Linked DNA regions of Nisaea sediminum. The protein of the gene in region 2 interacts with the protein of the main gene of each other region in a pairwise test. Links are inferred from orthologs where the notes say so. Each region holds a gene or a part of one and is shown on either strand. Other genes may lie near its edges.

The links.
Region 1: the proteins of secA (region 2) and secB interact in binary tests that used the Escherichia coli proteins (3 or more experiments, as listed by UniProt). The link is inferred for Nisaea sediminum from one-to-one orthologs.
Region 3: the proteins of secA (region 2) and ybgC interact in binary tests that used the Escherichia coli proteins (3 or more experiments, as listed by UniProt). The link is inferred for Nisaea sediminum from one-to-one orthologs.

Annotation. Positions count from the first base shown.
Region 1 is NZ_JACZCQ010000006.1:635,601-639,567, reverse strand. Bases 1-2,965 are described here. They hold secB (protein-export chaperone SecB), read right to left. Parts: upstream 1,754-2,965; coding sequence 1,247-1,753; downstream 1-1,246. Other genes in these bases: IG122_RS15050 (FxsA family protein), read right to left, coding at 2,388-2,909; IG122_RS15055 (histidine phosphatase family protein), read right to left, coding at 1,796-2,350; dnaQ (DNA polymerase III subunit epsilon), read left to right, coding at 554-1,246; coaE (dephospho-CoA kinase), read left to right, coding at 1-561. Outside these bases: IG122_RS15045 (Tim44/TimA family putative adaptor protein), read left to right, coding at 3,073-3,744; mltA (murein transglycosylase A), read left to right, coding at 3,782-3,967. UniProt on the Escherichia coli protein: One of the proteins required for the normal export of some preproteins out of the cell cytoplasm. It is a molecular chaperone that binds to a subset of precursor proteins, maintaining them in a translocation-competent state.
Region 2 is NZ_JACZCQ010000005.1:88,194-92,427, forward strand. Bases 565-3,796 are described here. They hold secA (preprotein translocase subunit SecA), read left to right. Parts: upstream 565-881; coding sequence 882-3,596; downstream 3,597-3,796. Other genes in these bases: IG122_RS10955 (2OG-Fe(II) oxygenase family protein), read right to left, coding at 565-634; IG122_RS10965 (hypothetical protein), read right to left, coding at 3,627-3,796. Also shown: more of IG122_RS10955, read right to left, coding at 1-564; more of IG122_RS10965, read right to left, coding at 3,797-4,121. UniProt on the Escherichia coli protein: Required for protein export, interacts with the SecYEG preprotein conducting channel.
Region 3 is NZ_JACZCQ010000013.1:53,811-57,768, forward strand. What follows is about bases 245-3,200. They hold ybgC (tol-pal system-associated acyl-CoA thioesterase), read right to left. Parts: upstream 1,998-3,200; coding sequence 1,491-1,997; downstream 245-1,490. Other genes in these bases: IG122_RS21320 (energy transducer TonB), read right to left, coding at 245-294; tolR (protein TolR), read right to left, coding at 299-748; tolQ (protein TolQ), read right to left, coding at 752-1,483; ruvB (Holliday junction branch migration DNA helicase RuvB), read right to left, coding at 1,990-3,036; ruvA (Holliday junction branch migration protein RuvA), read right to left, coding at 3,066-3,200. In the rest of the region: more of IG122_RS21320, read right to left, coding at 1-244; more of ruvA, read right to left, coding at 3,201-3,689; crossover junction endodeoxyribonuclease RuvC, read right to left, coding at 3,686-3,958.

The DNA.
Region 1 (3,967 bases), on a different replicon or contig from region 2:
GGGAAAAGTACCGCGGCGGCGATGTTCCGCCGGCTCGGTCTGCCCGTGCACGATGCCGACGCTTCCGTCCACAGGCTGTTCCGCGCCGGCGGAGCGGCCGTGGCTCCGATCGCGCGGCGCTTTCCGGAGGCGGTGGAGAAGGGTGCGGTGAACCGGGAGATCCTCGGAAAGCTGGTCTTCGGCGATGCGGTCGCCTTGAGGGATCTGGAAGCGATCGTCCACCCGCTCGTACGGCGTGAGCGCGATCGTTTCCTTGCGCTTCAGCGCCGGGCGCGGCGCCGGGCCGCGGTGCTGGATATCCCGCTTCTCTTCGAGACAGGCGGCGAGAGGGTCTGCGATTTCGTCTACGTCGTCTCGGCGCCCGCCTTCCTGCAGCGGCAGCGCGTTCTCGCCCGGTCCGGCATGACAGAATCCCGGCTCTCTTCTATCCTGAAGAAACAGATGCCCGACCGGGAGAAGCGGCACCGGGCGGACTATGTTCTGCCCACCGGGCTCGGCCGGGCGGCGACTATGCGAATGATCAAGAAGACACTGAACCGACTGGGAGTGCGCCATGCGTGAACTTGTGCTCGACACGGAAACCACCGGCATCGATCCGAAGCAGGGCCATCGGGTGATCGAGATCGGGGCGATCGAGCTGGTGAACCATGTGCCGACCGGCGGGAAGTATCACGTCTATATCAACCCGGAGCGCGAGGTGGAGCAGGGTGCGTTCGAGGTCCACGGCCTTTCCACCGAGTTTCTCGCCGATTTCCCGAACTTCGCCGGCATCGTCGACGACTTCCTCGAATTCGTGGGCGACGCGACCTTCGTGATCCACAACGCCAAGTTCGACATGGCGTTCCTGAATGCCGAGCTGACCCGCCTCGGCCATCCTCCCATGCCGATGGAGCGGGCGATCGATACATTGGCGATGGCGCGGCGGAAATTTCCCGGGGCGCAGGCCAGTCTCGACGCGCTCTGCCGCCGTTTCGAGATCAACAACTCGCATCGCGACCTGCACGGCGCCCTGGTCGATGCCGACCTGCTGGCGTCTGTCTATCTGGAGCTGATCGGGGGACGGCAGCCGGGTCTCGAGCTTGCTCGAGAGGACAAGGGCGACGTGGCGGCGATGCCGGAGATCCGGACCTCGGTCGCACGGCCGCCGCGTCCCCATGCGCCGAGCGACGAGGAACTGGCGGCGCATGCCATGCTGCTGGAGAAACTCAAGGATCCGATCTGGAACCGGTCCGACGCGGCCGAGTGATCAGGCGTTGCCTTCGGTCTCGATCGCGCCGACATCGACGCCGCCGTTCTGGGCACGCTGCAATTCGTTCTTCTGGAACACGCCGAGAAAATCGATCGGCTGGATGTGCAGCGGCGGATAGCCGCCGTCGGTCGTGATCTGACCGACGATCTGGCGGGCGAACGGGAACAGCAGCCGGGCGCATTCGACCATCAGAACGTATTCCAGCTGGTCGGGACGCACGCTCTCAAACTGGAACAGGCCGGCATAGTTGAGCTCGAGGATGAAGACCTTCTCGCCCTCATGGACGCCGCTGACATTGAGGAGGAGCTGGACTTCGTAGACTTGCTCCGCCATGCGCTCAGCGCGGACGTCGACGCCGATCTCGATATCGGGACGGATGTCGGCGCGCAGGCTCAGGGGTGCCTTCGGGTTCTCGAAGGAGAGATCCTTGATGTACTGCGCCTTCACCGTCATCGAGAAGGTGTTGATGGCGTTGTTCGCCCCGTCGGTCGCTGTGTCGGTCATCGGTCGTTATCTCTGCCGGAGGAAATCGAAGGCGCGTGGGTATCACGGATCCGGCGTGTGAACAACCTCCCCGGCGCCGTCCCGCTGGACCTTGACCACGGTTCCGTTGGTGACCGGGAGACCGGTCATCCGTTTGATGAAACCCCAGTGACTGACGCAAAGCACCCGGTCCCAGTCCTCCCGGTCACGGTTGCCGTCGAGGAAGGCGTCGACCCGGGCGAAGACCTCATGCTCCTGCTCGAGATGCTTCGTCCACCACTGCTCGTCGATATGATCGAACGACAGATGCGGCCAGTCGCGCTGCAGGACCGAACGGGTGCGGCCGATATCGCAGACGAAATGATTGTGCTCGCGGATTAGCGGGTCGATGCGGATCTCCAGGCGGAGGGTGTCGGCGAGGATATGCGCGGTCTCGAGCGCCCGTCGGTAGGGGCTGGAGACGATGTGATCGATCTCGCGCCCGGCGAGCGCCTGGGCCGAGTGACGGATCTGCGCCTTGCCGAGATCCGTCAGCGCCGGATCCTCGATCCCCGGATCTATCCCGGTGGCGCCATAATGAACGTTGAATTCGGATTGCCCGTGGCGGACGAAGAGCATGGTGTCGGTCTTTCGAGAGCGCGGCGTCGATGGCCGGTCAGCGCGGCGGCAGCGTGCGGTCGCCGTCGTCCTTCCGGTCGGAGGAGTCGTCCTCCCTGTCTTCCGTCAGGTCCTCGTACTCGCCGTCGATGACCGTCCGATCCGGGGAAGAACCGGAAGCTTTACCCGAGCCGGTCCGCACGATCCAGACATTGGAGTCCGCCGAACGTGCCAGGCCGCGGAACAGAAAACCGATCAGCACGATCCGCAGCGGCGGAATGAAGAGCAGAAAGCCTGCCACGTCGGTCACGAAACCCGGGAGGAACAGCAGTACGGCCGCCAGCAGCAGGCCGACCCCGTCGATGATTTCGGCGAGAGGGGACTGTTCCTGGCGCAGGGTTTCCTGCGCGCGCTGCAGAACCGCGGTTCCCTGGGTGCGGAACAGGAGTGCGCCGAGCGCGGCCGTCAGCAGCGTCAGGCCTACGGTCGCCCAGCCGCCGATGATCCCGCCGACCTCCGCGAAAACGAAAATCTCGAGGGCCGGGATGCCGAGCAGAACGATAAGGAAGATGAGGACCATAGTTGTTCTTTCAAAAGTGACAGCCTATCTATGCTGTAGTACGGTCGCCGGACGGTCGGAAGCGGCAAGTCTGCTGCGAAAGCGGCAATGATAAGCTGTAAGGGCCGACGGTATTTTTCTCCAAGGGCGGATAAGGGTCCCAGGACCCGCAGTTAAGGGCGATATGGGCGACGGCATCGCGTTCTTCGATATAATTCTTTTCGCGCTGCTTGCAGGGTTTCTGTTTTTCAGGCTCCGCAACGTGCTCGGCAAACGGACCGGACATGAAGAGCGTCATACCGATCCGTTCTCTCCGGCGCCGGAGCGGTCTGCCAAATCCGACAATGTCATCCAGCTGCCGGACCGCGAACGGGACGAGCGCAGCGCCGCGCAGGACGATGCCGAGCTTTCGGACCTGATGCGCGTCAAGATGGCCGATCCGGCTTTTGACGAGATCGAGTTCCTCAAGGGTGCTCGCACGGCGTTCGAATGGATCGTCGAAGCCTTTGCCAAGGGCGATCTCGACGGCCTGCGGCCGCTCCTCGGAGACGATCTGATGGGGGCTTTCGCAGGGGCGGTCGAGGCGCGCGAGCAAGCCGGAGAAACCCAGGAAACCACCATTTCCTCCTTCCGCTCCGCGCTCATCAACGACGTGAAGCTGACCGGATCGATTGCGCGCGTGACAGTCGAGTTCATTACCGATCAGGTCAAGGTAACGCGGGGCACAGACGGTTCCGTGGTCGACGGGGATCCGGACAGGATCGAGACGGTGACGGATCTCTGGACCTTCGAGCGCGATATCAGTGCGCGCGATCCGAATTGGCATCTCGTCGCTACCCGCGTGCCCGAAGAGTAAAGTCTCTTTGATTTTCTGGAATTGACGGGAGGGCATCTTGCCCCGGCGTTATCTGTGTCTGCTGGTGTTTCTTGGTCTGGCGGCTTGCGCCCCGGAACCGGAACCCGAGCGCGTGACGCAGGAAACGGCGCGTTACGAGAAAACCTCCCTTTCCTCCCTGCCGGGCTGGTCCGACGACCGTTTGAGCGACGCACTTCCCGCATTGAAGCGGTCCTGCGGAAAG
Region 2 (4,234 bases):
TATCCTGCCAGAACCGGTCAAGCACCTCCCGGGGCACTCGGTTCATGTTCGGGTCGAACCAGTCGGGTTTCCGTCCATCGCGAAACCGAAAGAAATACGTGCCGCCCCCATATTCCTTCCGCCAACCCTCCTGAGGAAAATAGAAGAGTATGGTGGCAATCTTACTCACCGTATCTGTGTGGGGTGAATTGAACTGACCATTGGCGAGACGTGCGAACTGCAGTCCCAACGTCATTCTTTCGTCGATGAGGTCCAGGAACCTACTTTCTTCGGAAAGCCGCTCGGAGAAATCACGCGGCAATCGCGGCGGGATTTTCGAAGCATCCCTGTACCGCTTCAGTCCGGGATACACGAGCCGGCCCACGCAACGCGCGAATTCTCGATTCAGCGTGCCTTTTACAAACTCCGACCAGGCCTTGGACTTCTTGGCGACGGCGAAAAAACCTTCATCCGACGAGCTCGCCGCAATCTTGCGATCGAGCCCGCCTTGCTCTCCCCAATGTTCGTTGGGGACAGGGAATTCGTCGCTGAGCCGGGTATAGAAATCGCCCGGGAAGACATCGCTGAACTGACGAACGAAGAAAGGGTCGTCGAACTTGACGAGTCCGTCCTCTTTAAACTGAGGAATGGGCATTCGCTTCTCTCCGTATCGAACAGACACCATCGAATGCTAGTCACACTATTAGATTATTCCCGTCAAGCTACGCGACCGGTAACGTGTTTGCCGCCCTTACCGGCTGCGAACGCGGTTCAAGTTGTGGAGATCTGGACGGTTGAAGTGCCGCAGGCACGCCGGGCCGCGTTGACAGGAATTGCGCGACCCCCTATCTGTCAGCCACCCGGTCTATGGCCGGACACCTGTTTCCATATCAGAGGTCGGCATGTTCGGCGCACTCGCCAAGGCCATCTTCGGCTCGGAAAACGAGCGGACACTCAAACGCCTGCAGAAGACCGTTGACGAGATCAACGCCCTCGAGCCGGAAATCGCTGCACTCGACGACGCGGCGCTCGCGGCCAGGACCGACGCGTTCCGGGAACGGCTGAAGGCCGGCGCGACCCTCGACGACATCCTGCCCGAGGCCTTCGCAACCGTCCGCGAAGCGGCGAAGCGCGCGCTCGGGCAGCGCCATTTCGATGTCCAGCTGCTCGGCGGCATGGTCCTGCACCAGGGCCGCATCTCCGAGATGAAGACTGGCGAAGGCAAGACCCTCGTCGCCACGCTCGCCGTCTATCTGAACGCGATCGAAGGCAAGGGCGTCCATGTCGTCACCGTGAACGACTACCTCGCCCGGCGCGACGCCGCCTGGATGGGACAGGTCTACGATTTCCTTGGCCTTACGACCGGCTGCATCGTGCACGGGCTGACGGATGCCGAGCGCAAGGCGGCCTATGCCTGCGACGTCACCTACGGGACCAACAACGAGTTCGGCTTCGATTATCTGCGCGACAATATGAAGTTCCGCCTGGAGGACATGGTCCAGCGCGACTTCAATTTCGCCATCGTCGACGAGGTGGACTCGATCCTGATCGACGAGGCGCGGACTCCGCTGATCATCTCAGGCCCGGCCGAGGACAGTTCCGCGACCTACACGGCGATGAATGCCGTGATACCCGGACTGGTTCCGGAAGATTACGAAAAGGACGAGAAGCAGCGGACCGTCGCCTTCACCGAGGCGGGCCAGGAGCACATAGAGGAGCTTCTGCGCGACGCCGGGATGCTGCAGGAAGGCGGTCTCTACGACATCGCCAACGTCTCGCTGGTGCATCACGCAAACCAGGCGCTGCGTGCGCACCACCTTTTCGCCAAGGACACGGATTACATCGTCAAGGACGACAAGGTCGTCATCATCGACGAGTTCACCGGCCGCGCAATGGAAGGACGGCGCTATTCCGAGGGCCTGCATCAGGCGCTCGAGGCCAAGGAAGGCGTCACGATCCAGAACGAGAACCAGACCCTGGCCTCGATCACCTTCCAGAACTATTTCCGCCTCTATCCGAAGCTTGCCGGCATGACCGGCACGGCGATGACCGAGGCGACCGAATTCGCGGAGATCTACAAGCTCGAGGTCGTCGAGATCCCGACCAACGTCGATGTCGCGCGGAAGGACCACGACGACGAGGTCTACCGGACCGCGGAAGAGAAATGGGACGCGATCATCGACACGATCGAGGAATGCCGGGGCAAGGGCCAGCCGGTGCTGGTCGGCACGGTCTCGATCGAGAAGTCCGAGCTGCTCGCCGAGCTGATGAAGAAGCGCAAGATCCCGCACCAGGTGCTGAACGCGCGCTTCCACGAGCAGGAAGCCACCATCATCGCCCAAGCGGGTCAGCCCGGCGCCGTCACGGTCGCCACGAACATGGCCGGCCGCGGCACCGACATCCAGCTCGGCGGCAATGCCGACATGCGGATCATGCTGGAACTCGGCCCGGAGCCGGATCCGGCGAAGGCCGAGACCATCCGCGGCGAGGTCGAGGCATCGAGGAAGCAGGTGCTCGATGCCGGCGGTCTCTACGTGATCGGCACCGAGCGGCACGAGAGCCGGCGGATCGACAACCAGCTGCGCGGCCGTTCCGGCCGTCAGGGCGATCCGGGCGCATCCAAGTTCTTCCTCTCGCTGGAAGACGACCTGATGCGCATCTTCGGGTCCGAGCGCATGGACGGCATGCTGCAGAAGCTCGGCCTGGAGAAGGGCGAGGCGATCGTCCACAGCTGGATCAACAAGGCGCTGGAAAAGGCGCAGCAAAAGGTCGAGGCGCGAAACTTCGAGATCCGCAAGCAGCTGCTCAAGTATGACGACGTCATGAACGACCAGCGCAAGGTGATCTTCGAGCAGCGCAAGGACATCATGCGCGCGCCGGAAGTCGCGGCCACGGTCGCCGACATGCGTCACGAGGTGATCGAGGACGTGGTCGCGCGCTGCATTCCGGAAGGCGCCTATTCCGAGCAATGGGACATTCCGGCCCTGCACGAGGAATGCCTCCGCCTGCTCGCCCTCGACCTGCCGGTCAAGGACTGGGCGGACGAGGAAGGCATCGCGGATCAGGAGATCCTCGAACGCATCACCAAGGCCTCGGACAACGCCATGGCGCAGAAGGCCGCGAATTACGGCCCCGAAGTCATGCGCATGGCGGAAAAGAGCCTGCTGCTGCAGATCCTCGACCAGCAGTGGAAGGAGCATCTGCTCTCGCTCGACCATCTGCGCCAGGGCATCAACCTGCGCGCCTATGCGCAGAAGGATCCGCTGAACGAATACAAGCGCGAGGCCTTCAACCTGTTCGACGGCATGCTGACCGGCCTGCGGCAGACCGTGACCGGCGTGCTCTCGCATCTCGAGATTCGCGTACAGGCTTCACCCGAGGAGATGGAAGCGCGGATGGCCGCCGAACGGGCTGCGCGCGAAATGCATGAGGGCCGCGAGGATCCGGCGCTGCAGGGCGATGGCGAGGCTGCCGACGGCGAAACCATGGTCCGCAGCCGTCAAGGCGCCGCCGCGATCGATCCGAACGACCCCGCAACCTGGGGCAAGGTGCCGCGCAACGCGGCCTGCCCGTGCGGGTCCGGCAAGAAATACAAACAGTGCCACGGCAAGATCTGAACCGGGGCTGACGTCCGGGACGCCCCGGTGTCAGCGCATCAGAGAGACGACCGTTCCGCGGTTTTCCAGAACAGTCACTTCGGCCAGGCCGGCCAAGACAAGTTCGACGTCACCGTCCGCTCCGCCGAACGGCAGGCAGATGATGCGTATTCCTGCCGCTGTCGAAAGCACTGGCTCGCGATCCTCCGCCGACCGCCGGATGCAACGGGCCACTGCCGGCGGGAGACCGCCTTTCGGAGCGGTCGTCGCGCCGATCGGGTTGCCGCCGAGCAGATCGGCCGCAGCCTCACCCGCAAATTCAACCTGGAAGCGTTGCCTGTCCTGATAGGCGAGAACCACGTGCGGCATCTCGTCGACCAGATCCGACAGAAACAGATTTTCCGATAGCGGCAGCGATGCGTCGGTACGCGAGAACTCCCAGTAGGTTCTCAATCCCCGCAAGACCGAGTCCACCCGGTCAGTAGATCCTGCACGCCGTTCTGGCCTGAAATCCAAGATCATGAGCCCCTCCTTCGGCGTTGCCATGCGCCGTGGCTATGGACGGTCGAAGACGATTTTTCGCTCCTGCAGACCGCCTTTTGCCAGCTCCCCAATTCGTTTTCGTTCCGCGGACAGACTGTCTTGATGACGTTTGCAGA
Region 3 (3,958 bases), on a different replicon or contig from region 2:
TGCTGGCTCGGGCGCCGGGGCGGGCGGGGGCGGAGGCGGCGGAGCTTCGGCCTGAGGCGGCGGAGGCGGAGCTTCCTTCGGCTCGGGCTTCGGCGTTTCGGGCTCCGGCTCCTTGGGCTTTTCAGGCTCGGCCGTCACGGTCGGGGTATTCGTCACCTCGGTGATCGGTACCATATCGACGATCACCAGCTGCTCCGGAAGGATGTCGTCGTTCCGGAGCTGGGGCAGGCCGAACCAGGCGATGGCAAAGACCGCCGCGTGCAGGCCGACAGATATGGTGAGCCCCGTGCGCATGGTGTCAGCGCGTTCCCTTCATCGTGTCCGGAATCTCGGCAAGCAGGGCGACCTTGGTGAAGCCGGCGGCACTGATCAGCCCCATCACTTCCATCACCGTGCCGTACTGGATCGCCTTGTCGCCGCGCACGAAGATACGCACGTCGGGTCGCTGTCCGGTGACCGCGTTCAGCCGCGGCACCAGGTTTTCGCGCGGCACCTCGGTTTCCTGCAGGAAGATCACGCCCTCCGCATTGACGGAGACCACCAGCGGCTCGACCTCGTCGGTGAGCTGGGCCGCTTCGGTCTTCGGCAGATCCACCGGCACGCCGACGGTGAGCAGCGGCGCCGTCACCATGAAGACGATGAGCAGCACGAGCATCACGTCGACCAGCGGGGTCACGTTGATCTCACTGAGCGGGCGGTAGCGGTTCCGCCCCTTTCCGCGCCCGTTTCCGATCATGGAAGCGGCCATGGCTCAGCCCCCCTCGTCGAGCTGGCGCGAGAGGATCGAGGCGAACTCGGCCGAGAAGCTTTCCAGACGGCCTGCGAAACGGCCGAGGTCGGTCGAGATCTTGTTGTAGGCGATGACCGCCGGGATGGCGGCGATCAGACCGAGCGCGGTGGCGAAGAGCGCCTCGGCGATCCCCGGCGCGACGACCGCGAGCGAGGTGTTCTTGGTCGCGGCGATGGACTGGAAGCTGTTCATGATCCCCCAGACCGTGCCGAACAGGCCGACGAAGGGCGCGACCGAGCCGACCGAGGCAAGGAAGGTCATGTGCTTTTCCAGCCGGTCCATCTCCCGGCCGATCGAAAGCTGCATCACCTGCTCGATGCGCTGGCGCAGGCTCGCCCGGATCTCCGAACCCTTGGAGGTCAGCCCCTTGGCGGCCGAGCGGCGCCATTCCCGCATCGCGGCGGAGAACACAGCCGTCATCGGATCGCCGGGCTGCCCGCCGATCCGGTCATAAAGGTCCTCAAGCGAGCCGCCGGACCAGAAGCTTTCCTCGAAATCCTCGGCCGCCTTGGAGAGACGGCGCAGCTTCAGCGTCTTGTCGACGATGATGGCCCAGCTCCAGACCGAGGCCAGGATCAGGATGACCATCACGGTCTTCACGATCCAGTCCGCGGCCAGGAAGAGGCCCCAGATGCTCATGTCGGTGGCGGCCGTACCCCCAAGCGCTACGGTGTCGACGACTGTCTGTTCCATCTAGATGCTAATCCCCGGATTTCTGAACGTCCGCCTTCGGCGGTTCCTGGTTCGTCCCAGCCATGATCGGACGGTCCAGTTTTTCCCGGACCGATTTCGGGACCCTGACAGGCCGGCCCTTGGCGTCGATGCACGCGATCGTGCTTGCGACCCGAACCAGATGGCCGTCAGTTCCCGTTTTTCTGATTTCCTGTTCCACCTCGAAGGAGGCGCCTTTCGTCTCCGCGATCCGCGTCGCGATCTCGAGCGCATCGTCCAGACGGGCCGGCAGGCGGAAATCGATGACACTGCGCCGAACCACGAAAAAAACGCCTTCAGCATCGGAAAGTTCCGACTGGGAAATACCGAGATCTCGGAGATATTCCGTCCGACCGCGCTCGGCAAAGCGCAGGTAGTTGGCGTGATAGACGACGCCGCCGGCATCCGTGTCCTCGTAATAGACCCGGGCGCGGAGCACATGGGCGCCATCCGCCGTGAACGAGGTCACCGCAGGCATCGACTTGCGCTCAGACATCGCACCCCTCGGGATCGTCCTCGAGCAGGGTCATCTGCGCGACTTCGGCCGGCGTGCGATTCGGCGCGGCAAGACCGAGATAGCGGTAGGCGGCCTCGGACAGCACCCGGCCGCGCGGTGTCCGCTGCAACAGGCCCTGCTGGAGCAGATAGGGTTCGATCACTTCCTCAATCACGTCGCGCTGTTCGGAAAGCGCGGCGGCCAGTGTTTCCGCCCCGACCGGTCCACCGCCGTAATTCTCGGCGATGCAGCGCAGATATTTCCGGTCCATCGCATCCAGTCCGCGCTCGTCGATATCGAGCCGGTTGAGCGCGCCGTCGGCCGCCTTCTGGCCAATCTCCTCGACCCCGGCGACTGCCGCAAAGTCGCGCACCCGGCGCAGCAGGCGCCCGGCGACGCGCGGCGTGCCGCGGGACCGGTTTGCGATCTCGGTGGCACCGTCCGGCAGCAGGTTCATGCCGAGCAGGGACGCACCGCGCATGACGATGCTCTGCAGCTCCTCCGGGGTGTAGAATTGCAGCCGCAACGGAATGCCGAAGCGTTCGCGGAGCGGCGTCGTGATCAGGCCGGAGCGCGTGGTCGCCGCCACCAGCGTAAAGGGTGGCAGATCGATGCGGATCGAACGCGCGGCCGGCCCCTCGCCGATTATGAGGTCGAGCTGAAAGTCCTCCATGGCGGGATAGAGCACTTCCTCTACGGCAGGATTAAGGCGATGTATCTCGTCGATGAAGAGCACGTCGCGGGCCTGCAGATTGGTCAGAAGCGCTGCGAGATCGCCCGCCTTTGCGATCACCGGACCCGAAGTCGCACGGAAGTTCACCCCGAGCTCGCGGGCGACGATCTGCGCCAGCGTTGTCTTGCCGAGACCGGGCGGGCCGAAGAACAGCGTGTGATCCATCGCTTCTTCGCGGGCTTTGGCAGCCTCGATGAAAACCTTGAGGTTTTCCCGGCTCTGCTTCTGGCCGACGAAATCGTCGAGCGTGACCGGCCGGAGCGCCCGTTCCGGGGTATCCTCGACGGAGCGCTCCCCATCGACCAGGCGGCCGCCCTCCTCGTCTTCCCAGGCACTCACGAGGCGAGCTCCTTCAGACCGCCGGTGATGAGCTGGTCAAGCCCGGCATCCGCGCCGGCGGACTTTGCCGCGGCGTGGACCGCGCCATAGGCCACGCTGCGGTCATAGCCGAGATTGACGAGGGCCGAGATCGCGTCCGCCACCGCAGCGGACTCCTTCGACGTCGCCTTGCCCTTTCCGGCGGCTGCCGGCGCGGCGGCGTCCGCTCCGAGGGAGACGTTCACCGCCTTGTCCTTCAGTTCGTTGACGATGCGCCCGGCCAGCTTCGGCCCGACCCCGTCGGCGCGGGTCAGCATCTTGGCGTCGCCGGCCGCGACGGCCCGGATGATCTCGTCCGGCGAGAGCGCGGAGAGGATCGAGAGGGCCGCCTTGGCGCCGACACCCTGAACCGTCTGCAGCATCCGGAAGCAATCCTGCTCCGCCTTGTCGGCGAAGCCGTAGAGATGGATATGGTCTTCGCGGACATGGGTCTCGACATGGACCGAGACCTCGCCGCCGCGGTCGCCGAGGCGTCCGAGGGTCCGGCTGGAGGCGAAGATCAGATAGCCGACGCCGCGGACATCGATGACCGCCGAGCCGTCGCCGAAAGAGTCCAGGATCCCGCGCAGTTTCGCGATCACAGCCCCATCTCCTTCCTGAGCGCCGCCTGCACGGCCTTCTCATAGCCGCCGGTCGCGGATTGCTTGCGGATCCGGGAGACCCCGACAGAGTCGCCGAAGGCATGACGGCTCTGGGCGAAATGTGCGTGGCAGATCGCGACCGCAAGCGCATCGGCCGCATCCGGGCTTTCGAAGGCGGCATCCGGCAGCAGCTTGGTCACCATGACCTGGATCTGGTCCTTGTTGGCGTGCCCGGCCCCGACCACGGTCTTCTTCACCCGGTTCGGCGC